2 linked regions of the Flocculibacter collagenilyticus genome follow. The protein of the gene in region 1 interacts with the protein of each later gene in a pairwise test. Links are inferred from orthologs where the notes say so. Each region holds a gene or a part of one and is shown in the gene's direction. Other genes may lie near its edges.

Region 1 (11,994 bases):
TACGTAAGTTAGTTGTTTTCTCTATGCGAATACCACGCCAATATATATTTTATTTAATTATCAATAGGTTGACTCCACCCCTTAAAATATCACACACCCACTGCACCAATATAGTGCACCACTAAATATAGTAAGCACCAAAACCGTGCAACAATAAAGTACGTAACATAAAAATTAGTACAGATTTCAAATATTTCCATTCTTAACTCGCCCTTCACTTTCTTGAAAAAACCTGCGTTAACAATCACTTTTACCGCATTAACGAATTAGCGTAAAAAATAAACAAAAATATACTATAACTTCGTTAGCCCTTTGTCGGTTTTACCTGTACAATACGCGCCCTAAATTAACAGTTGATAGGCTGTTAAAGGTTTTCATGGCAAATTAGCAATTGCATTTGCTAACCCAGTTTGAACCACCAAGCACGCCTTAAAATGGTACATGAGTGAGAAATAAATGAGTGATATCAACAATCTACGCAACATAGCAATTATTGCGCACGTCGACCACGGTAAAACAACCTTAGTTGACAAGCTATTACAGCAGTCAGGCACGTTAGAGAGCCGTGGCGAAGCTGAAGAGCGCGTGATGGATTCAAATGACATTGAAAAAGAACGTGGTATCACGATCCTTGCTAAGAATACTGCCATAAAGTGGAACGACTACCGCATTAATATTGTAGACACACCAGGACACGCCGACTTTGGTGGTGAAGTTGAGCGTGTAATGTCAATGGCTGACTCTGTATTATTATTAGTTGATGCACAGGAAGGCCCTATGCCTCAAACGCGCTTTGTAACACAAAAGGCGTTTGCACAAGGTTTAAAACCAATCGTTGTCATTAACAAAATCGACAAGCCTGGCTCACGTCCTGACTGGGTTATGGATCAAGTATTTGATTTGTTCGATAACTTAGGCGCAACTGATGAACAGTTAGACTTCCAAGTTGTTTATGCTTCAGCTTTGAATGGTTGGGCTTCTCACGAAGCAGATCAACCAGCAGAAGATATGACTGCCCTTTTCGAAACTATCGTCGAGCAGGTAGAAGCACCAGACGCTGATGCAGAAGGTCCATTCCAAATGCAGATTTCACAGCTTGATTATAACTCTTATGTAGGTGTAATTGGTGTTGGGCGTATTACGCGTGGTAGTGTAAAAACGAATCAACAAGTAACTGTTGTAGGTGCTGACGGCAAAACACGCAATGGTAAAGTTGGCCAAGTATTAGGTTACTTAGGTTTAGACCGCCATGAAGTAACTACGGCTACTGCTGGTGATATAATTGCAATCACCGGTCTGGGCGAACTGAAAATTTCTGACACTATTTGTGATCAAAACGCTGTTGAAGCGTTACCACCTCTTTCAGTTGATGAACCAACGGTAACCATGACTTTCCAAGTTAACAATTCACCTTTCTGTGGTAAAGAAGGTAAATATGTAACTTCACGTAATATCCTTGAACGCTTGCAAGCAGAGTTAGTACATAACGTTGCATTGCGCGTTGAAGAAACACCTGATCCAGATAAATTCCGCGTATCAGGCCGTGGTGAATTACACCTAGGTATCCTTATTGAAAACATGCGTCGTGAAGGTTATGAATTAGCCGTATCGCGTCCAGAAGTAATTTTACGTGAAGTAGATGGTCAACTTGAAGAGCCTATCGAAAACCTAACAATTGATATTGAAGAAGAACACCAAGGCTCAGTAATGGAGCAGCTTGGTTTACGTAAAGCTGAAATGACCGATATGGCACCAGACGGTAAAGGTCGTATGCGTTTAGACTTTACTATTCCAAGTCGTGGATTAATTGGCTTCCAAACTGACTTCATGACCATGACATCTGGTTCTGGCCTAATGTACCATTCATTTGATCACTATGGTCCACACAAAGGTGGCGAAATTGGTCAACGTAAAAATGGTGTATTAATCGCAAATGCTACTGGTAAAGCATTAACCAATGCACTCTTTAACTTGCAAGAGCGTGGTCGTTTATTTATCGGTCACGGTGTTGAAGTTTATGAAGGTATGATCATTGGTATTCATAGCCGCGATAATGACTTAACTGTAAACGCATTGAAAGGTAAGCAGCTAACCAACGTACGTGCATCTGGTACTGATGAAGCACAAACACTTGTGCCACCAATTCAAATGTCACTTGAACAAGCACTAGAGTTTATTGATAACGATGAGCTTGTTGAAGTTACACCGGAAAGCATTCGTATTCGTAAGAAGTTACTTACTGAAAATGAACGTAAGCGTGCAAGCCGCGAAGCAAAATAAGGTTATATAAATAACCGATGAATACATGGCTGTGTTTTCGCAGCCATGTATTGTTTTAATGCAAAAATGTCACCTATTAAATTTAAATCGTATTACTTTTTAAAGTTTCATCACCGTCCTAGCTACTTAGCAACCTTCCCCTTCTTCACTACCGTCTAAATCACTACACGCAAGTTCCATTCGCCAAAGCTGATCAAATCGTTGTAACCTGCTATGCTTATTCGTATTTAAATGTGCTTGCTTATCTTTCGCCGATTGAAACGGGCCTGCGTTGCATATTATGCAGCTATCACTATTATGTTCGTCAACCATTAACTCTCGTTTTTGCGATGACGTGATTGTTAATTGTAAGCTCGGCTCCAATTGCTGATTGCTTTCTCGCGTCCATACGTAAGTTTTACCACTGGTATCTTTTACATATTTATTTCGATCCACATTACGGACCTGATAACCAATAAATTGACTAGCATCGAATGCCATTAGCCCTACATACTTCATCGCTGTTTTTTGTGCTATCGAACGCTCAATATCCCACTCGTTATAGGGTTTAACATCTTTAGAGGTGATATAACATAACTGAGCCCCATGCCTGTCTAATGCAAAGCGTTCAGCATTAATTAAAAAGGTGCGTAGAAGGCGGCGGTTTAAGGTGTTTACATCCAACTTATTGCACTGCGACTGATAAGCTTGCTTACTGGTAAATCCCGGTAGTAGCGGAAACTGAAAAATAACGAGATCAAATTTAGTATTATCAAGTCTATGCCAACAAGCTTCATTGGTAACATCGAACGCTGTTAATACAGAAACATTTTGCTTATGCAGCGCACTTAAATGCTGATCTTCGCCATACTTTTCGATTAATTGATCAGGGTTATCATATATCGAAGCAACTAACTCTCGACATAATTGTTGTTGCGACAACGCCAATGAAAATGACAAGTCTCCGTCACCTACCGTAAGAACTCGCCAGTTTGGATTTATATACATATAGACAAAAAATAATGAACCGATTTAGGTAAGGATATCATAGTTTTTACCTAGCTTTTGGCATTCATCGAACCACAGAGTATTGCTTAAGCTTGCCGACTCTATTTGCTAACGCAGCGGTTATTTTAGGAAGTAACTTGTGATGCTTTTGGTGAATATAGTGATATAAATACATAGGAGAAGAAGATAAGTTAATGGCACGATATTTAGTTGGAGCTTGATATAATGCAAACCTATCTTGGTAAGTAATGAAGTAATTAAAACGTTTTCGTAACAGCATTTTTTTCAACACTGCATAATCATTTATCAGGTATTTGGTAATTGGATAGTTTTCTGAAAATCGATATGCCGTACTCGCCTTCACCACCCCAATCACATTAGTTTCATCATGCAAGATGTTCTCGCTGCACCACACATGGCTTGCACAAATCAAAAACATGTTTACTTCGCTAAGCACCACTGGCACTCGAATAAATGATAAATTAAGATCTTCAGAGGTATTCAGTAACATTAATGCACCATCATACTCTTTTGCTTTTTTCGTATTTACACTTCGGATCCCAGGTATCTCGACGAGTTGCACCTTTACACCGATATCTTGATAAGCTTCCCTGATTATAGGCGCATAGTTTTTAACTGCATCGGCAAATGGAATGTGTGAAAAGATTAACGTACTTGGCTGTTGCTTAACTTGAGGCTTGAGCGCATTTTCTGTTGCCTGCGATTTAGATGAAAATATTAAGATGATAGCTAGCCAGCAGCAGGCATAGAACTTTAACGACATAACACGACCAAATCCAATAAGAGACAATGAAATATTTTTTTACAAAATACAATCTAATCATATTTTAACCAGTTAAAACGTTGAAAGCAAACCTATTTTAGGAACTAAATATGTATTTATTCATCATTAATGAATATTTTCTCGTTAACCTATTGTACTAACGTTTTTCAGGTAACAGTGCCATAAATTTAACATGTTGATTATTAAATCATTTGTACTAGACTGGATGCAAAGCTGTAACTTCACTTAAATCCAGTTCAATAAAGGCAATTACATGATTATAATAAATTTTTATCTTATTTTCGGATTGCTATGCATTCTTTCACTGGGGTACTTCGACACTTTTTTCTCTCAATTTATTGTCGGTTGGATTGGCGCTTCACTATTACTAGTCTATTCGGCTTATCAATTAAATAGTGCAAGCATCTTTAGAAAGCGTGAAGATGGCACAATTCCAATTTATATTCGCTGGCTATTTTTTCCTTTTTTTATCGGTTGTCAGTTATATAACTCATGGGCAAGAAAAACAGATAAAGTGCCTGCTATTCAACAAATTGATGAACACTTATTTGTTGCCTGTCGCCTATTCCCTTCTGATATTGAAGAGCTAAAATCTCTAGAAATTGGCGGTGTACTGGATGTCACAGCGGAATTTAATTCGCTAGATTGGAGCTTAACGGACGAAGATATTGATTATTTAAATATCCCCGTACTCGATCACTCAACCCCAACAAAAGCCCAACTTTTACAAGGCATTAATTGGATCCATCAACACGTTAGCCATAACCGAAACGTTATCGTGCATTGCGCACTGGGTAGAGGTCGCTCAGTATTAATGGCAGCCGCCTATTTACTCGCCAAAGAAGAAGACAAAACGTTTAATCAAGTTATGCAGCAAATTAAAGAGGTACGTCGCACAGCGGGGCTAAATAAAAAGCAATTGAAGAAGTTTGAAAAATATCGCAACAGTGAAGATTTCAAACTTACAAAAAATGTATGGTTAATTGCCAATCCAGTCTCTGGTGGTGGTAAATGGGATATTCATAAAGAGGAAATTGTTGCAGAGCTTTCTCCATACTTAGACTTAACCATCAAGCTAACAGATTTAGATACCACCGCGACTGAATTAACTCAACAAGCATTACAAGACAGTGCAGAAATAGTCATTGCCTGTGGCGGTGATGGCACCGTTTCTGAAGTAGCTTCACAAGTTGCGAATACTAAAACAAAACTGGCCATCATTCCTATCGGCACGACCAATGCGCTCAGCCATGTTCTTTGGGGTACAAAATCTAAGTTGGCACCTATCGCTAGTGCCTGCCAAAGCATTAAAGAAGGACATCTTCATACGATTGATGTGGGATATTGCAACGATAAAATAGTATTACTATTGGTCGGTATTGGCTTTGAACAAAAAATGATTGAGTTTGCTACTCGTGAACAAAAAGACTTATTAGGCCAATTTGCGTACATCAAAGGGCTATTACAGGCAATTAGTAATAATGAACAGCTAGATTTAACGATACAAATTGACGATCAACCTGAACAGAAAATAGTCACGGGAAGCCTCGTTGTTGCCAATGCATCCCCCTTTACCACACTATTAGCGCAAGGTGCTGGAGAGCCTAACCTAAAAGATGGCTATTTAGATATTACATGGCTTTCGCCAAGTGAAAATGGCGGTCAACACTTTATCGGCTTAGCTGAATTAATGATTGAAGGGCTCACCCAACAGCCTTTAAATAATGTCACCAATCATACCCGAGCATCTAGCATTCGTATTAAAGCGCAAGACAAGTTAGACTATGTAATTGACGGAGAAGAATTTTCAAGCGACGAGGTTGAAATAAGAATTGCTCCTCAAGCTTTAAAAGTTGTAGCCCCTCCAGACAACATTATAACAAACGAATAAATAATAGAGCCCTAAATGTCCAATACCATAGTTAAAAGCATCCATGTTGCATTCTTAATGATGTGCTGTTTTCATATATTTTCCACACAAGCACAAACTGCTGAGCAAGCACCTATAGCAGAAAAAGAGAACAAGCAATACAACTCGCAACACATTGAAACGAATAACGAGCAAACTCCTCCAGCAGTGGCGCAGCCCGACTTTAAAGAGCCGTTATTTAAACCTTTTATTGAGCGTTATATTTTGGATGACTTAAAAAACCTAAGGCAGGAACAACAGCATTTGCGCGCCGAAGTAATAGACCGTGTTGCCGATGCTAAACTTGAAGCTTCTGATCGCGCCATTAGATACACCGCAGATACAACTAACGTGATTTTTTATATCATCACTGCCGCCGCTTCAATATTGGTTATTATGGGTTGGCGTTCACTTAAAGATATGCGTGAAACCATTGAAACCATTACGTCTGAAAAGCTATCCACACTGACAGAAGTATATGAAGCGCGATTAAGTGAAATAGAAAACAAGATGAAATCGCGTTCAGAACAAATTCTCGCAAACCAAGAAAACATCTCCATCACAAACCAAATTCATTCACTTTGGATGCGTGCCGCTCTTGAAAAAAGTGATAAAGAAAAAATTCATATTTATGACCAAATACTTGAATTACGCCCTGATGAAGTTGAAGCAATCGCCTATAAAGCTGATGTATTACTCGATATGGGAGAGAAAAAGTGGGCACTCTCTTTAGCTAACCAAGCAATTGATAAAGACAGTCAATACTCGTTTGCTTTTTGGCAAAGAGCCTGTGCAAATGCCGAGCTTGGCAATATCAACGATGCAATCGACGATATACAAATCGCCATTCAGCTTTCAGAAATATTACGAGAAGAAATACTTATTGAGAAATCGTTTGAGCATTTAAAAGGATCAGAGCGGTTTGAACAACTATTAGTAGATAAAGAATAGAAAGATCTGCATTACTGAGGCTGATTAAGTCTCAGTCCATGCAAACAGCTTGATTAAATTATAACGTTGTTTGCATGGCACTGGCTTTACTCGCGCTTTTAAGCAATTAAATTATTTTAACACTTCAACATCAGCGAGTTGTTGGGAAAAATCAGCCAAGTCTATTTCTTGATAGCTTGCTTCGTCGTGCCAGTTTATACCTATCATCACACCATCTTCAGCTAAATCTTCAATCCAAAATTCGAACCAGTCTTGCAATAAAATGACGGCTGGAGCGTAATCTTTCCATTCTTCGGTGCACTGTAGCTTTGCTTGCTCTTCAGATGACCACAATGGCATTACATCTGTATCTTCAAAATCTACCGAGCTTACAATAACCCAATCGCCACTTACGGGTTCTTGTAATGCCCATATTTGCTGTGTTTCTTTTACTGTGGTTAAAAACGCGCTAAGTTCAGGCGTTTGGTTATTTTTTTCTGTCATTGGGTAACCCTTTTAATGTGCATAAATTATTTTATCTAGTCGGTGCATGTAATAGTTGTTGCAGCTCAGCCAAGCTAGTTACTTGATAGTGCGGCTTAATGCCTTCAGGCATTGGTTCTTGGCGATGATTAAACCAACATGAATGAATGCCTGCATTATTTGCCCCTTTAATATCTGAATGAGGATTATCGCCTACCATCAGTATCTGGTCTTTTTCTGGGTGCTGCATGAGCTTAAAGGCATGCTCAAAAATATTGATATGTGGCTTCGCGACGCCAACTTGTTCAGAGATCACAATATGCTCAAACATTTTATTTAAGCCAGTTCGCTGTAAGCGTATTTGCTGTAAATCAGTAAACCCATTAGTGATAATGCCCATTTTTACTTTTCCAGATAGTGAGCTAAGTAATTCACCAGCGCCTGGCAGTAAAGCACAAATTTCTGCCATCGAATTTAAAAAACCACTGTTTAATACTTGAGTATCTACACCTAGTTTATCTGCCCAAATCTTAAAGCGTGTATGTTGTAATTGCGCAGCATCAATGGTGTGATTCTGATACTCATCCCACAATCGCTTATTGGTTTGCTGATACTCATTATAGTCTTGCGCCGAAAATGTCACATCATACTGATTAAACAAGTGCTTCAACCCACTAAATGCATCAAAGTGAAATAGGGTTTCGTCTGCGTCAAATAAAATCCACTGATACTTCATTCAATATCCTAGGTTTTAGTGCTAATAAGCACACATGTTATTGGTTAAATAATTGGCGATGTAAAAATGGTGCCATCGCTAAGGTTAATGCTTGTGTGTATGTACTTTGGCGGGTTTCACGATTATTTGTGAGCAAGGCCATGGCTCCACCTTTTTGCTTAATATTGTTAGTATTAAACAATTTATCCATCACACTGCCTAACTCTATACCTGTATCAAGCTGGTGATATACAGTTTGTGGCAGTGGTAAGTTTGAACTTCTACCAACAGATGATTGTTGGTGATTGGTAATAACAACAAATGCAAATGCAGCTACACCATATGAAAAATGTTCTACGCCGCCTTCTATCGCAACATAATAGTCCGCCGCTGCATTCGCTTGGCAAAATGCCACGCGATTTTGCGCACCAAGCAATGTTTCAGCTTCTGTCATAGGTTGAGCAGCAACACCTGAAGGCGCATCTATTCCTTTACAGATAATGTCACACTCAGGAAAGTGATCACTAAATGCTTGCTGAGTTGCGTTTATCTTTACAGGGTTTCGAGAACCCACCACAATACTAATTTGCTGCCTTTCCATTTTTCACCTTCAATAAACTGATTGAGACTGTCACTTCTTGGGCGCTATGTGCCACATATCAATAATCACATCTAGGTTGCGTATACCATACCAGATTCTACCAGATTAACGCTTCAATTGAGCATTTGATTTAGGCATAGTGCGGGACTGACTACCTAAGCTATATATCTGGCAGCTCTTTTAGCGAAAGTCATATTGTATGGCTTATATGATCCTACACACCTTGAACAATCTGTCATTGCTTGTTTTTCGAGCATTCCGTCCTAAACTTATAGGAAATATGGAGCTAAAGGATCACAAGCAATGGAACCGCAAAATATCGATCTGATTCAGGCCAATTTAAATAAAGAAGAGTTGGCTGACTTCAATAACAATCAGGCTAATTCTTCCCTGCATCTGAATGGTAATAAACAATACCCTTCTGGGCTTGCTCTTTCCGGCGGCGGTATTCGCTCTGCTGCATTTACGCTAGGCGTGCTAAGGGCACTAAAAACGTGCAAGTTATATGATTGTCTTGATTATCTATCTACTGTTTCTGGTGGTGGCTATAGTGGAGCAGCGGTAACTTGGGCAAAACAGCAAGGTATCTCAGATGGCGTGATGTTTAATTTTATTAGACAAAATGCCAATTACCTTACTCCTACTCAGTTATTAAACACCTCTGCATTAATTAGTGTTATTTTACGCACCCTGCTGCTTTCTTTATTAGTATATATTCCTCTTACTACTGCGCTCTTACAATTAGCAGTATTCAATGGCTGGTTTCAACCTCTGCTCGTCTCCAACGAACTTACCAGCGACAGCTCAACAATCGACCTAATTTATAACCAAATCAATATGTTTGGACTACTTGCAATTTGCTTATTGGCATTATTCTGTTTTTTATCAATCAGTTATTCAGTATATACCTTGTTGTCGTCGTGGCTACATAGCGCCGCTGGCAAACCGTATTTGTGGCGATTAACATTGCAAGTAATACAAGGCATTTTACTAATGCTTGCCACATTATTTGTTGTAATTGCGCTGTTGCCTACTCTTCATGAATTACTTGATAAACTTATCGTCGACTCAAAAAGCGAGAGCGTATTGATTTCAATACTGACTATTGGCGGCAGTAGTATAACGGCTTTGCTAAATGTGAAAGCACAAATTCATGGTTCAGAAAAAAGTGGCAAACACAGTGAACTTATCGCATTCATTGCTGCGGCAGCCATGATTTTAGCAATATTACTCCTCTGTTATGTTATCGCCATTAAGTCTGATCCTAAGTTATGGTATTGGACTCTGGGGTTTTCACTTGTAGTAGGTTTATTGGTTAATTTAAATAATGTGTCGCTACATAGAATGTACCGTGACCGCTTAATGGAAGCGTTTATGCCACAAGCCGAACCATTAAAAGCAAACAGCGCTGAAGAGAATATGTATCGTTGGCGCCCTGCAACCGATGCGAATAAATTTAAACTCAGCGATATAAAAACCAAACCTTACCATATTGTTAATACCACATTAGTGCTTACGAATTCGAAAAATGCTAAATACCGAGGACGCGGTGGTGATAATTTTATTTTATCGCCAAAACGGTGTGGCAGTAACGCCACCGGCTGGCAAAAGACCGCTAAGTATATGGGCAATAAAATGACACTATCAACAGCAATGGCGATATCTGGCGCAGCTGTCAACCCTCATACAGGCGTGGCTGGACATGGTATCACTCGCAATATTGTCGTTTCGTTTTTAATGGGTTTTTTAAATATTCGGTTAGGCTTTTGGGCCACGCACCCAAATAAAGCACCGTTGTGGCAAATACCCAATTACTTTTTGCCCGGGTTAAAAGGAGTATTTGGCAGTGGGTTTACTGAAAAAAATTCACGTATTGAGTTAACAGATGGCGGCCATTTCGAAAATACAGGAGTATACGAACTAATTAGACGCCAATGCCCTTTAATTATTGCCACAGATGGCGGTGCAGATCCTAATTACCAGTTTGAAGATTTAGGTAATTTAATTGAAAAAGCGCGCCTTGACTTCGACACTAACATTCAATTTAGTTCTGAGTACCCGTTGGAGGACACATTACCAAACGAAGATAAAAACAAGCTAGGAATCAACCTTGCAACACGCGCCTTTGCTGTGGCTAAAATTACTTATCATGCATCCAAAAATAATGCGGCTTCATCACCTACCACTGGCACGCTAATCGTGATTAAGCCCACCTTGATAGATGGCCTGTCTCAAGATATTTATAGCTATAAAAAAGGCTACCCGCGCTTTCCACAGCAACCAACTTCTGATCAGTTTTTTGATGAGATGCAATATGAAGCATACCGAGCCTTAGGCTTTAAAGCCGCCAACACCATGATCGACGCATTAAAACTAACAAAAGGCTAAGCACATGTGATATTACGAAAAACAATAACTTAAGATGCCGTTTGTGCTACAACTTCTAATAGTTGCCCCTGCACTTCGACAATGTCTCCCGGAAACACTTTTTTACGTGTTTGCTCAACAATCTGGCCATTTACTATTACCATTTTTGCGCTAATAACCTGCTTAGCTTCAGCGCCACTTGCCACGATGGCTTCAAATTTCAATAGCTTGTTAAGCTCAATGTAATCGGTATGGATCTCAACTTTCGTAGTGTCAGTCATAGTTATCAACTTAAGTTCTTTGTAATGATTAAGGCGTGTTAACTCAGCATTCTACTAAATCATTTAAACGAATGGGCGTTATTTCCCTCTTTTATTTTATTCCTTGCTAATATGGTTACATCTCAACATTTATTGATTATTACCGATAATAAGGACACATCTATGCACATCTCCTCATTCAATCCCCCGCGTCGAATTCTTATGGGGCCAGGTCCATCTGATATTTCTCCTCAAGTCCTTAATGCACTTTCTCGTCCAACGGTTGGTCACTTAGATCCTCTCTTTATCAATATGATGGATGAAGTGAAATACTTACTTAAGTATGCCTTTCAAACTGAAAATGAAATGACCTTAGCCATTTCTGCACCCGGTTCTGCGGGTATGGAAGCATGTTTTGTTAACTTGGTTGAACCCGGCGATAAAGTAGTGATTTGTATCAACGGCGTATTTGGCCATCGCATGCAAGAAAACGTTGAACGTTGTGGTGGTGAAGCTGTGCTAGTTGAAGGAGAATGGGGGCGCGCGGTCAACCCTGATCAGCTTGAACAAACATTAAAAGAAAATACCGATGCTAAAATTGTTGCTTTTGTTCATGCCGAAACATCAACGGGTGCATTATCAGACGCACAAACGTTG
Region 2 (12,108 bases), 1.7 Mb from region 1 along the record:
TACGTCGTACTATCCGTCGTGCCACACGTTGGTTCTTGCGCCACAGAAATAAAGCGATGGATATTGTTGAAACCATCAATTTCTACGCTCCTGCGTTTAAAGAAATTTCATCTAATTTAGATGATTACTTGGTTGAACAAGAAGTTTCACAATTACAACGCTCTGAGCAAGACTTAAAACGTGAAGGTGTGCCAAAAGATATTGCACGTAGAATCTCGCAATTAAGTAGCCTGTTCTCGGTAATGGATTTAGCGCAAATTGCGAACTTAGAACAAAGAAATATTAATTTAGTTGCTGATATCTACTTCAAGTTAGGTGCAACAATGGACTTACACTGGTTCTTGGATCAAATTACCAATCAACCAGTAGCAAATCATTGGCAGGCATTAGCTCGCTCGTCTTATCGTGAAGAGCTTGACTGGCAGCAACGTGCATTAACCTCTGTTGTATTACATTCAACAAGTAAAACTGATCCAAAAGATGCACAAGAATTAATTGATCAATGGGTTGAAGAGCACTCGTCATTACTTGAACGCTGGAATCACATGTTAGCTGAGTTTAAAACAACTCAGAGCCATGAGTTTGCTAAGTTCTCGGTTGCATTGCGTGAGTTAATGTTATTAAGTCATAACTGCGACACTTCTATTTAATTGAAAAATCATTAGAATAAGCCCCGGCATTAGCTGGGGCTTTTTACTATTAGGGGAAAATATGTTTTACGACTTAACCAGAAAGTTACTATTCACTCAAGACGCTGAATGGTCGCATGATTTTACTCTTAATAATTTAAAACGGTTTGCTAATACACCAATTGAAAATATGTGGCGACAGTCGGTAGAGGCTAAACCACGCGAAGTATGTGGTATCGAGTTTAAAAACCCAGTTGGCTTGGCGGCTGGCTTAGACAAAAATGCCGAATGTATTGATGCATTTTCTGCAATGGGCTTTGGCTTTATAGAAGTTGGTACTGTTACCCCTAAGCCGCAAGATGGAAACCCTAAACCGAGAATGTTTAGGTTGCCAGAGGCCAATGCGATTATTAATCGTATGGGTTTTAATAACCATGGCGTTGATGCGCTTGTATCTAATGTTAAACAAGCAAAGTATAACGGTGTGCTTGGCATTAATATTGGTAAGAATAAAGATACGCCTAACGAAAAGGGTAAAGATGATTATATTACTTGTATGCGCAAAGTCTTTACGTATGCAGATTACATTACGGTAAATATTTCATCACCGAATACACCTGGGCTTCGCGACTTACAATATGGTGAAGCATTAGACGAGTTACTGTCATCACTAAAAAATGAACAACTTGATTTAATTAATCATCACAATAAGCAAGTTCCTTTGTTTGTTAAAATAGCGCCAGATTTAGATGACATTCAAGTAGAGCAGGTTACATCGTCATTAATTGAAAATAACATTGATGGTGTTATTGCCACGAATACAACATTAGATCGTAGCGACGTTCAGCATTTGCAATATGCAAATGAAGCTGGCGGGCTAAGTGGTGCACCGGTTAAAGAAAAAAGCACCAACGTTATTCAAAAGATTAATCAACTATCAAATGGATCATTGCCAATTATCGGAGTAGGTGGGATCGATTCTGATCACGCAGCTCAAGAAAAAATAGCAGCGGGTGCATCGTTAGTGCAGGTTTACACAGGCTTTATTTATAAAGGGCCGAACTTGATCAAGCAGATCGTTAATTCGTTATAAGGATCAGTAATGCTTGGGCTTTATTCATTCCAAAATATTCTTTTGTGTATTGTTGCTAAGTGCCATATACATTACGGTATGCTAAGCAAAGTAATGTTAGGAAAGTAGTTTGAATCCCACTAATCAATGGCGTTGGCAATTATGTAAACACTCTTCATCACTTATTTTGGACATGAGTGATGAGATGGCGTTTTTAACGCCTTATCAATCTTGCCAACTAACGAATGAGATTCATGTTGATGACTCGTTTAACGTAGAAGACGCGAATTATTTTACCTATTTGCAAGATACGCTGTTGAATTTAAATCTTTGGTCTCGGGCTTTTTGTACGCAAACTGCGTTAAATGCAACAGCGGTAAAACGCTTTTATAAACCTGTTATGCCTAAGAGTTGGCATTTTAAAGTAAATAATCAACAAAGGCGGGCGATTCCGCTATTGGTTGCGTTATATTCGGATTTTGCTTTTTCCACCTGTATAGTGCTTGAAGCGAGTACGAATTTTGTAATGTTACTTATCGTTGAAGATCAGTTTCAAGTATCAGATACCAAGTCGTTAAAGCAATTTGATGTGATTAAAGTGTCTATAGATCGTATTTACGATATTCAATTAACGCCAAGTGTATCCAAACAATCTGCTTAGTTTCCGTTTTTTAAACCACATTACGTTGGTAAATTATTCTTTATAATGTACAAAAGCTAAAGCCATCGATGATCTGGTTGTTAGCGGTACTGCAGTTAATATCGATAAGATAGAGAATGAGATTTAATTAAGTAAAGTAAAAGGGGAATAGAAAGAAATATAGAAAGAATTGGTTGCGGGAGCCGGATTTGAACCGACGACCTTCGGGTTATGAGCCCGACGAGCTACCAGGCTGCTCCATCCCGCGTCCGAATGATATAGCCCTAAAAGTTTTAATTCATTTTAGAAGAATTGGTTGCGGGAGCCGGATTTGAACCGACGACCTTCGGGTTATGAGCCCGACGAGCTACCAGGCTGCTCCATCCCGCGTCCGAATGATATAGCCCTAAAAGTTTTAATTCATTTTAGAAGAATTGGTTGCGGGAGCCGGATTTGAACCGACGACCTTCGGGTTATGAGCCCGACGAGCTACCAGGCTGCTCCATCCCGCGTCCGAATGATAAGCCCTAAAAGTTTTAATTCATTTTAGAAGAATTGGTTGCGGGAGCCGGATTTGAACCGACGACCTTCGGGTTATGAGCCCGACGAGCTACCAGGCTGCTCCATCCCGCGTCCGTTAAAGCGGGGTGCATACTACCATTATTAATCATTATGACAAGCCCAAAGTGAAATTATTTTTCAAAAAACGACTGTTTACTCAAATATCGTTCGATAAATGATCGCATTCATACAGTTTTGTAATATTCGTGTTTGATTTTTAATCTATCAGTTCGTATTTAATATTGCTCGCCAATTTCTTGTTGTTTCCTGCTATAATTCGCGCCTTATACATACTGGAGTCATCATGAAATCTTATATCGCACTAACATCTAAAGGTATTGAATCATTATTACAAGACGAAATAGAGCGTCTTGGTGGTGAAATAGATAAAACTAGCTTAGGCTCAGTTGAATTTAGAGCTGAATTAGATGTTGCTTTTAAAGTCGTGTTAAGAACGCGTTTAGCAACGCGTGTGATGCAAAAAATAGCAACGGTTGACTCTGTTGAAAATAAAGATGAGTTAGTAGCATCGTTAAAAAATAAAATAAATTGGTCAAAGTTCCTCAATGAAAGAAGTACGTTTTCTACCGAATTTGTAGGAAAGAATAAACTTGTACAAAATAGTTTATTTGGTGGCTTACTAATAAAAGATGCCATTGTAGATTTCTTCAGAGATAAATGCGGTTCAAGACCAAACGTAGATAAAGAGCGCGCTGAATATGTATTTCAAGGGCGCTTAATACAAAATAAATTGCACATTTATCGCGACTTCTCCGGAAATGCTTTATCGCAACGAGGCTATCGTGTTGCGCAGGGTAAAGCCCCCCTTAAAGAAAACTTGGCAGCGGCACTTGTGATCCGTAGTGGTTGGATAAACGATATGTCACAACCACTGATTGATCCATGCTGTGGCTCAGGTACGATATTAATTGAAGCCGCACTAATGGCAGCCAATATCTTTCCAGGTTATCTTCGTGTTGATGAATATGCATTTGAACGCTTCCCAGACTTTGACGAGCAAGCTTTTCAGCAAGAAAAACAAGCAATTTTTGACCTAGCTGATACTAAAGCAATTGATAACATTCAAATAATTGGTACTGATATCAATTCGCATGTGCTTGATAAAGCAAGAAAGAATGCAAGCGTAGCCGATGTTGCACAATATATTGAGTTTAATGTTGCCGATGCTGCAGATACAAATAATGTGTATGGTGATAGCGGCACTATTTTATCTAACTTACCTTACGGCGAGCGTTTAGGTGATTTGCCTCAGCTTATTCATTTACACGCATATCTAGGGCTTAACTTAAAACGCAATTTTAAGGGCTGGAATGTTTCGTTATTTACCAGCAATTTAGATGTGTTGCGCAGTGTGAAGTTAGGTAAACAAAAAGAATACAAATTATCGAATGGGCCATTAGATTGCGTATTAACAAATTACTATCTTGATGAACGCCAAGTAACACTTAAACCATATGCTGAAGAATTACCTATTTATTTTGAAGAAAGTTTGTCTTTTGCTAACCGGGTTAAAAAGAATTTAAAACCAGTAAGAAAGTGGGCTAAGTCAGAAGGGATAGAATGTTACCGTGTTTATGATGGCGATATTCCAGAATATAATTTTGCAATAGATGTTTATGCCGACCACTTAGTTATAAACGAATATGCGCCACCAAAAACAGTTGATATGGATAAAGCGAGAAAACGTTTAGAAGACGCTTTACTTATTGCTGTGAATATACTTGACGTAGATATTAATAAAGTTAGTTTAAAGGTGCGTCAAAAACAAAAAGGTAGCCATCAATATACTGCCATTGATAAACGTGACGAGCGTTTTGCGGTAAAAGAATATAACGCTGAGTTTTGGGTTAACATTTACGACTATTTAGATACAGGTTTGTTTTTAGATCATCGTATTACGCGCCACAAATTGCAAAAAATGGCAGAAGGTAAGCATGTACTTAACTTATTCTGCTATACGGCTACAGCATCAGTACACATGGCTTTAGGTGGTGCAAAATCGGTCACATCGGTAGACATGTCTAAAAAGTATTTAGATTGGGGCAAAGACAACTTTAAGTTAAACCGCTTGTACAGCAAAAACTATCAATTTGTTCAAGCCAACTGCTTAGAGTATATTGAAAAGGCAAATGAGTTTTTCGATTTAATATTTATCGACCCACCAACTTTTTCTAATTCAAAAAGAATGGAAGACAGTTTAGATATTCAACGAGATCATCTAGAGATACTTTTAACGTTGAAAAAACGCTTGATGGCGGGTGGCGCGATTATATTTTCAAACAACAAACGTAACTTCAAAATGGATATTACTGCACTGCAAGACGCAGGCTTTAATGTAAAAGAAATTACTAAACAAACCATACCACTGGACTACAAGCGCAACCACAAAATACATAATTGTTGGGAACTTACGGTGTAATGAAAACGCAGATACTGTATTCAACCGACGGCTGCCATTTATGTGAACAAGCTTGGCAGCTGATAGCCAATCTGAGGCAGGCAGCAATATTTGAAGTCATAGATATTGCTAAAGATGATCAACTAGTTGCTGAATTTGGTGTCCACATTCCGGTGATTGAAAATAAAGAACAAAAACTGCGATTATACTGGCCATTTACAGAGCGTCAGTTAGCCGAATTTTTAGAGTTATAAAACATGGATTTAATAAGAATAACCAATGCTGACTTAGCATATGGCACAACGCCTTTACTCAAAGATGCTGAGTTTAAAATTGCTAAGGGCGAGCGTGTTTGTATTGTTGGCCGAAATGGCACAGGTAAATCAACGCTACTCAAAGTCATTAATAAAGATGTGGCGCTAGATTCAGGTGAAATTAACCGCGTTAAAGATTTGACTGTAGCGCGATTAGAGCAAGACCCACCTAAATCTGCACAAGGGCTAGTGTTTGACTACGTTGCTGAAGGGTTACCTGAAGCAGCTGAATTACTGAAGCGCTATCATCATATCAATGACCTAATTGTTAACGACCCGTCTGAGCAAAACCTAAAAAAATTAGAACGTGTTCAACATGAGTTAGACGTTGCTGATGCGTGGAAGCTAGAATCTAGAATTAAGTTAGTATTAACGCGTTTAGGACTTAATTTAGAAAGCCAATTGGAATCATTATCAGGTGGATGGTTAAGAAAGGTTGCGTTAGCAAGGGCGTTAGTATGTGATCCTGACATTTTGCTACTTGACGAACCAACAAACCACTTAGATGTAGCAAGTGTAGAATGGCTTGAAAGCTTCCTTAAAGATTTTAAAGGTGCAATTCTCTTCATTTCCCATGACCGTGCATTCATACGTGCACTAGCAACAAGAATTGTTGATTTAGATCGTGGTATTGTAAAAAGCTATCCGGGTAATTACGAAACTTACCTAGAGCAAAAAGAAGAATGGCTAAAAGTTGAAGAACAGCATAATGCAGCGTTTGATAAAGTGCTTGCTCAAGAAGAAACTTGGATTAGACAAGGAATAAAGGCAAGACGAACCCGTAATGAAGGCAGAGTTCGTGCGTTAAAGCAGCTTCGTTTTGAACGCAGCCAGCGTATTGAGCGACAAGGCACAACCGACTTTAACATTGAAACCGCACAAAAGTCGGGCAAACTAGTGTTTGAAGCGACAAATGTTAGCTTCAAATATAACGATAAAACGCTTTTTTCTGACTTTTCTACACTGGTTATGCGTGGCGATAAAATTGGTATTTTAGGGCCGAACGGTGTTGGTAAAACAACATTAATTAAAGTGTTATTGGGTGATTTAGCGCCAACTAGCGGTAAAGTTAAGCAAGGCGTTAATTTAGATGTTGCCTACTTCGATCAATATCGTAATCAACTTGATGAAGAATTATCCGTTCAAGAAAACGTGGGCGAGGGCAAACAAGAAGTCATGGTTAACGGCCGCTCAAGGCATATACTAGGCTACTTGCAGGATTTTTTATTCAGCCCATTACGAGCAAGAACGCCAGTGAAGGCGTTATCAGGTGGTGAGAAAAATCGTTTATTACTGGCTAAATTATTTTTAAAGCCAAGTAATGTGTTGATTCTGGACGAGCCAACGAATGACCTTGATGTAGAAACGTTAGAGCTACTTGAAGATATTTTAGATAGCTATGATGGCACGGTATTAATTGTTAGCCACGACCGAGAGTTTATAAATAATACTGTAACTAATACCTATTGTTTTGAGCCTGATGGTAATTTAGTAGAGATTGTAGGTGGCTATGAGGACTATTTAAGATATAGCGAGCATAAAAAGTTTCATACAGGCTCATCTAAAGAAAAGCTTACCGAATCAAATCAAGAAAACACTAAACCAGTAAATAAAGAGATAAAAGGTTCAGCACCTAAGCAGAAAAAGCTATCATACAAGTTAAAATTGGAGTTAGAGTCGTTACCTGCTGAAATTGAACAACTAGAAAACAAAATTGAAGCGTTACAGCAAGACGTTAATGACCCAGAATTTTTCAAACAATCTTCAGAAGAAACACAAGCTAAATTGAACGAACTTGCAGAAAGTGAGTCGAAGCTTGAGTTTGCATACGGCAGATGGGAAGAATTAGAAGATCTACAAAATAGTAGTAGTTAGGTATAACACATGAAATTAAATAGTATTGCAGCAATATTCGCATTAAGTGGTGTCACTCTTTCAGTCAATGCTGCTGTGTATCAAGTAGCAGAAGTAAATAACACTAGCACTCATACACAGAGTGTAGCAGTTGATATTAATAATAACGGTACAATGGTTGGCTCTCAATCAGGTAGATTTAACTTCCCGATTGATTATGTAAATTTAGATTATACTAACGCCACAATTGCCAGTATAGAAAGTGTAGAAGATGTAAAGGCTGGCACGATTAACGCGGATGCGTTAGCGACAATTAAATTATATTTAAAGCCCCCAATAACACGGTTAGACCCTACTCCTGTCATATACAATACGCCAACAGCACAAAAAGTTGGTGATAATAGTGTTTTCATCTTGAAGCAAAGCGGGTTGGAACAACAGGTTATTTTTGATGTGGAAGAGCCTGCTCTGAATAATTCCCTAACTTATAGCACGTTCGACTATGTTACAGCGATAAATAATAATGGGATATTTGTTGGATTTGCTTCTGATCCATATCAACAAATTCAGTTCACAACTACACCAACCGATGACACAGATCCAGTTGATAGAGTACTGTGGGAAAGTGAGTTTGGTAAACGCGGATTCTATGTAGTTAATGGTGAAGCTTTCCCCGTGATGCCTGAAGATACTAGCCATGGCGGCAATTCTGGTGTGCTTGATATATCAGATAGCGGCTACATGGTTGGCTATAGCAGCGTGTCGGTGCTCAGCTTTTTTCCTACTTTAGTTGAAAACTGTGATGAGAACCTACTTCCCTTGACTGTTTGTGAATGGAGTTTAAAAGGTGGACACTTATCTTATAATTCGTTTGGTGATGAGCCATACCAAATAAGAGCTTACCGCTGGAAGCTAGATGAAAACAACCAAATTGTTGAGTCAACAAACCTAGGTTTGGCATTAACGCCAGAAGCTGATAGCTCAACAAAATATACCAGCGTTGCTTTAGCAGTAAATGAAGCGGGAACTGCGGTGGGATATTCGTCAGCATTGTTTGTAGAGGGTGAAGAAAGAGTGTTGACTTACCCTGCAATATTCAACAATGGTGAAGTATTAGATTTTATTGACCATACAGATATATCAGGCGGTAGAGCCACTGACATAAACGACAACAATACGGTTGTTGGATATATCTCAAAGCGCGTCAATGGGTTCTTTCGTACCAAGTTTTTCACTTACGATATTGCTACAGAGCAAACAACATTTCCTAGTGACTTTTTTAATGGCTCGGCAAGTATTCCGCATGCCATCAATAACCTTGGTCAAGTAGTAGGTGAGGGTGAAGTTGAAACTCAAACTCAAGTAACTAGACGACGTCACGGCTTTTTATATGATATTAATACCGACACGTTTACAGACTTAAACGACTTTTTAGCGTGCGACAGCCCTTACACAATAGTGAGTGGCCGAGGCATTAACGACAATGGTGAAATATCAGCAACAGCATTAGTAACTGTTGAACAAAAAGACGAAAAAGGTGAAGTGGTTAAAGACGATGATGGTAACACAGTGATGGTTGATACATTGCGTGCCATTAAACTAACACCAATTGCCAATGGCGAAAAAGAAGAATGCGGAACACCTGATAATGTTCAAACAGAGCGTAAAGGGGCAAGCATATTCTGGCCATTTGGCTTGTTATTATTAGGCGCGCTAGGCTTTAGAAGAAGGTCTTAGCCGCTCATTTTAACTGTGCCTCAAGTCAGTTTTTCTGGCGGGGCACAGTGCACATGAACATAAGTAAACTTAACCAAGGATAAGATAACTTAAATTGGTTTAGCTGTATTTTACTGTGCCGCATTTTAAATTTTTTTTAATTCATTTTTTTATTCTCTACCCTGAACTTATTGACTACGTCCATTGATCGTATAGATCGCTAAAGCCACACCAGAGTCTATGGCATCAACATTTAAATGATAATTTCTAGGTGTTACAAAGCTGACATCTTCTGCCGAACATCAACTCTGCAATTTGTTAGAAAGAAAATTATTAATAACATTCATTGCTAAACAAATACTGGTTTTTCTTACAGCCACTATCATAATGTCAAATAACAGCAGATATAAGACAAAATGTCTTTTTTAAACGTACAAAAAACAGACAGGCCGGAAAGCGTTATTGAATATAGCCTGTAGCCGTGGTAAAAACGCACATGAATATTATTTACCACTTTGGGGTGTTTAAACACCCCAAAATGGGATCCAATAAATTGTTATATTGCTTAGAGGAATGGAGTAATGAAGCATTTTTCTTTTGTGCTCTTGGATGATTTAGATCTTACATTACTAAATGACCTAGAGTCGCGAATTGAGCATCAAGAAACGATATGTTTGAAGTCGGAACAGGAGTTAATGATATTGCTTAATTGTTTTAACTCGTCAGTTTCAAATGACTCGTTACCTCAAATCGATGATGTAGATTCAAGTTTTATTTTAAATGAGTACCCAACTCCCATTGCGGATGGAAGTTTTGATGATTTTTACTCGACTTGGCTAAATAAAACGAATCGTGAAAACGACATGGACGAGTACGGTCAACTAATATGTTTAAACAGCTTTTTATCATCAAATAGTAGCAACAAGGTGGTTGTATTAAGTGAAGCAATATAACAAACCATTCAACCGGACCCAAACTCGCTGGCTTAGCTCATTCTTCGCAAAGTATAGCCAGCAAGTCTGGGCCGTTTAATAGGGGCGTTAGCTGCCTGTCTGAGCTTCGAGTTGTAGTCGGATGCATTTTATGAATACTTTTACTTTAAGGAATAGCTGTGAAAAAAATATGGATTTTAATTAGTTTGCTTTCTTTATCCGTTTTGGGTAACAAAGGTTTTAGCCAAAATGATAGCTTAGTTATTAAAGGGGCTTATTTAGGGCAGCAGCCTCCGGGGGAAAATGCTGAAATTTTTGCACCTGGTATTGTTTCGACAGAACATCGAGATTTTAGCGGCTTTTTTTCGCCAGATATGCAAGAGTTCTATTTCACAAGGATGGATAATGAAACAGAAGAGTGGACATTGATTGTTTATAAAAATGAAAATAATCAATGGCGCGAATCTACAGTCGGCCCACGAGTTGGTAGGCCGATCCTCTCTCCTGATGGTAATACGATGCATTTAGGGAAGCACTACATGGAGCGAACCGAGATAGGTTGGTCTGATATAAAGAGTCTTGGGCCAATGTTTGATAGAGAAGATTGGGGCATAATGCGGCTTTCTGCCTCTGAAAATGGAACTTATGTTTTAGATGATTATAAAAATGGTGATGTAATACGTATATCTACTTTTGAAAATGGCAAACGGCAACCACCTCGAAAAATGCCTCCCATGATCAATGCTGGTAAATATAGTGCACATCCATTTATATCACCGGATGAAACTTATCTAATTTGGGATGCTGAAAGAGAAGAAGGGTTTGGCGAATCTGACCTCTATATCAGTTTTAGACAAAAAGATGGATCATGGGGAAAGGCCATCAACTTGGGAGATAAGGTCAATTCAGAATCATGGGAGGCCGTTGGGTATATAACTCCTGATGGTAAATATCTATTTTTTAATAGACACCATGACATGTATTGGATTGATGCAAAATTTATTGAAGATCTTCGACCTAAGTTTGATTAATTAAGCGGCAGCTAACAAGTTACTCAAAAGGACGCAAAACGCTTGGCTTGCGCTCCTTCGTCGCTAATTGTAGCCAAGCATTTATGCGCCCATTAGTAAGGCGTTAGGCTTTCACGATGGTTCGATGTAATGTTGCATACGCATTTCTCCAAGCTTTACCTTCTGGTGTAGTTAGTTTAGAAGACATTGTTAAGTGGGCGGATACTGCGATTGTTGAAGAAGATGAACCGTGTATCGAAATCATAGAATTATCTGCCGCCCAAAAAGAAAGCGAAGCTCTTCTTCAATTAAAGATTTTGTCAGCGGGCTATGACGAAGAAAAAGCAATGAAACTCTTTTTTGACTTATGCTATGAAGCTTTAAAAAATGGCGTTGCGAACTATTCAACAGTAGCCCGACGGTTATTTTTTTGGTCAGCATATGAAACATCGTTGGAGGGCTATTCAGGCTTTGTTTCATTTTGGGACTCGCTAGATCTTGCATATGATTGTGTTTACGGGAATCCGGAAGAAATAGAGAGGGAAATGTTGGCCTACTTAGGTGAAAAGAAAGCCTAACAAGCGCATCAAAAATGACGTCAAACGCTTGGCTGACGCTCATTCTTCGCGAATTATAGCCAAGCATTATCCGCATTTTATGCGGGCGTTATGTTTCGTAAGGTGGGAATATGAAAATAAGAGAAGCAACAGAGAATGACTTCGATAGGATATGGCCTATATTCGAGGAGATTGCACGTGCCGGAGAAACATATGCTTATCCAACGGACATATCTAAAGATGAAGCTAAAGGCTTATGGATAGACTATCCACGTAAGACGTTCGTCTTTGAAGACGAAGATGGGATTATGGGCACCTATTACATAAAAACTAATCAATCTGGCCCTGGTCAGCATGTTTGTAATTGTGGCTATATGGTGTCTTCGAAAGCTAGAGCTAAAGGT

The links.
Region 2: the proteins of typA (region 1) and rlmKL interact in binary tests that used the Escherichia coli proteins (3 or more experiments, as listed by UniProt). The link is inferred for Flocculibacter collagenilyticus from one-to-one orthologs.

What each region holds. Positions count from the first base shown.
Region 1 is NZ_CP059888.1:3,358,041-3,370,034, forward strand. Bases 10-2,868 are described here. They hold typA (translational GTPase TypA), read left to right. Parts: upstream 10-456; coding sequence 457-2,280; downstream 2,281-2,868. Other genes in these bases: HUU81_RS14920 (class I SAM-dependent methyltransferase), read right to left, coding at 2,407-2,868. Outside these bases: more of HUU81_RS14920, read right to left, coding at 2,869-3,267; HUU81_RS14925 (hypothetical protein), read right to left, coding at 3,332-4,051; HUU81_RS14930 (diacylglycerol kinase family protein), read left to right, coding at 4,326-5,963; HUU81_RS14935 (tetratricopeptide repeat protein), read left to right, coding at 5,979-6,932; HUU81_RS14940 (DUF2750 domain-containing protein), read right to left, coding at 7,044-7,415; yjjG (pyrimidine 5'-nucleotidase), read right to left, coding at 7,447-8,130; yjjX (inosine/xanthosine triphosphatase), read right to left, coding at 8,168-8,710; HUU81_RS14955 (patatin-like phospholipase family protein), read left to right, coding at 9,014-11,098; HUU81_RS14960 (RNA-binding S4 domain-containing protein), read right to left, coding at 11,128-11,358; HUU81_RS14965 (pyridoxal-phosphate-dependent aminotransferase family protein), read left to right, coding at 11,521-11,994. UniProt on the Escherichia coli protein: A 50S ribosomal subunit assembly protein with GTPase and nucleotide-independent chaperone activity, required for 50S subunit assembly at low temperatures, may also play a role in translation.
Region 2 is NZ_CP059888.1:1,657,208-1,669,315, forward strand. Bases 2,802-5,774 are described here. They hold rlmKL (bifunctional 23S rRNA (guanine(2069)-N(7))-methyltransferase RlmK/23S rRNA (guanine(2445)-N(2))-methyltransferase RlmL), read left to right. Parts: upstream 2,802-3,206; coding sequence 3,207-5,342; downstream 5,343-5,774. Other genes in these bases: HUU81_RS07385 (glutaredoxin family protein), read left to right, coding at 5,342-5,575; uup (ATP-binding cassette ATPase Uup), read left to right, coding at 5,579-5,774. In the rest of the region: HUU81_RS07345 (NAD-glutamate dehydrogenase), read left to right, coding at 1-650; pyrD (quinone-dependent dihydroorotate dehydrogenase), read left to right, coding at 712-1,722; HUU81_RS07355 (cell division protein ZapC domain-containing protein), read left to right, coding at 1,832-2,362; more of uup, read left to right, coding at 5,775-7,510; HUU81_RS07395 (DUF3466 family protein), read left to right, coding at 7,520-9,226; HUU81_RS07400 (hypothetical protein), read left to right, coding at 9,787-10,158; HUU81_RS07405 (TolB-like translocation protein), read left to right, coding at 10,317-11,168; HUU81_RS07410 (hypothetical protein), read left to right, coding at 11,285-11,725; HUU81_RS07415 (GNAT family N-acetyltransferase), read left to right, coding at 11,836-12,108. UniProt on the Escherichia coli protein: Specifically methylates the guanine in position 2445 (m2G2445) and the guanine in position 2069 (m7G2069) of 23S rRNA. Methylation occurs before assembly of 23S rRNA into 50S subunits.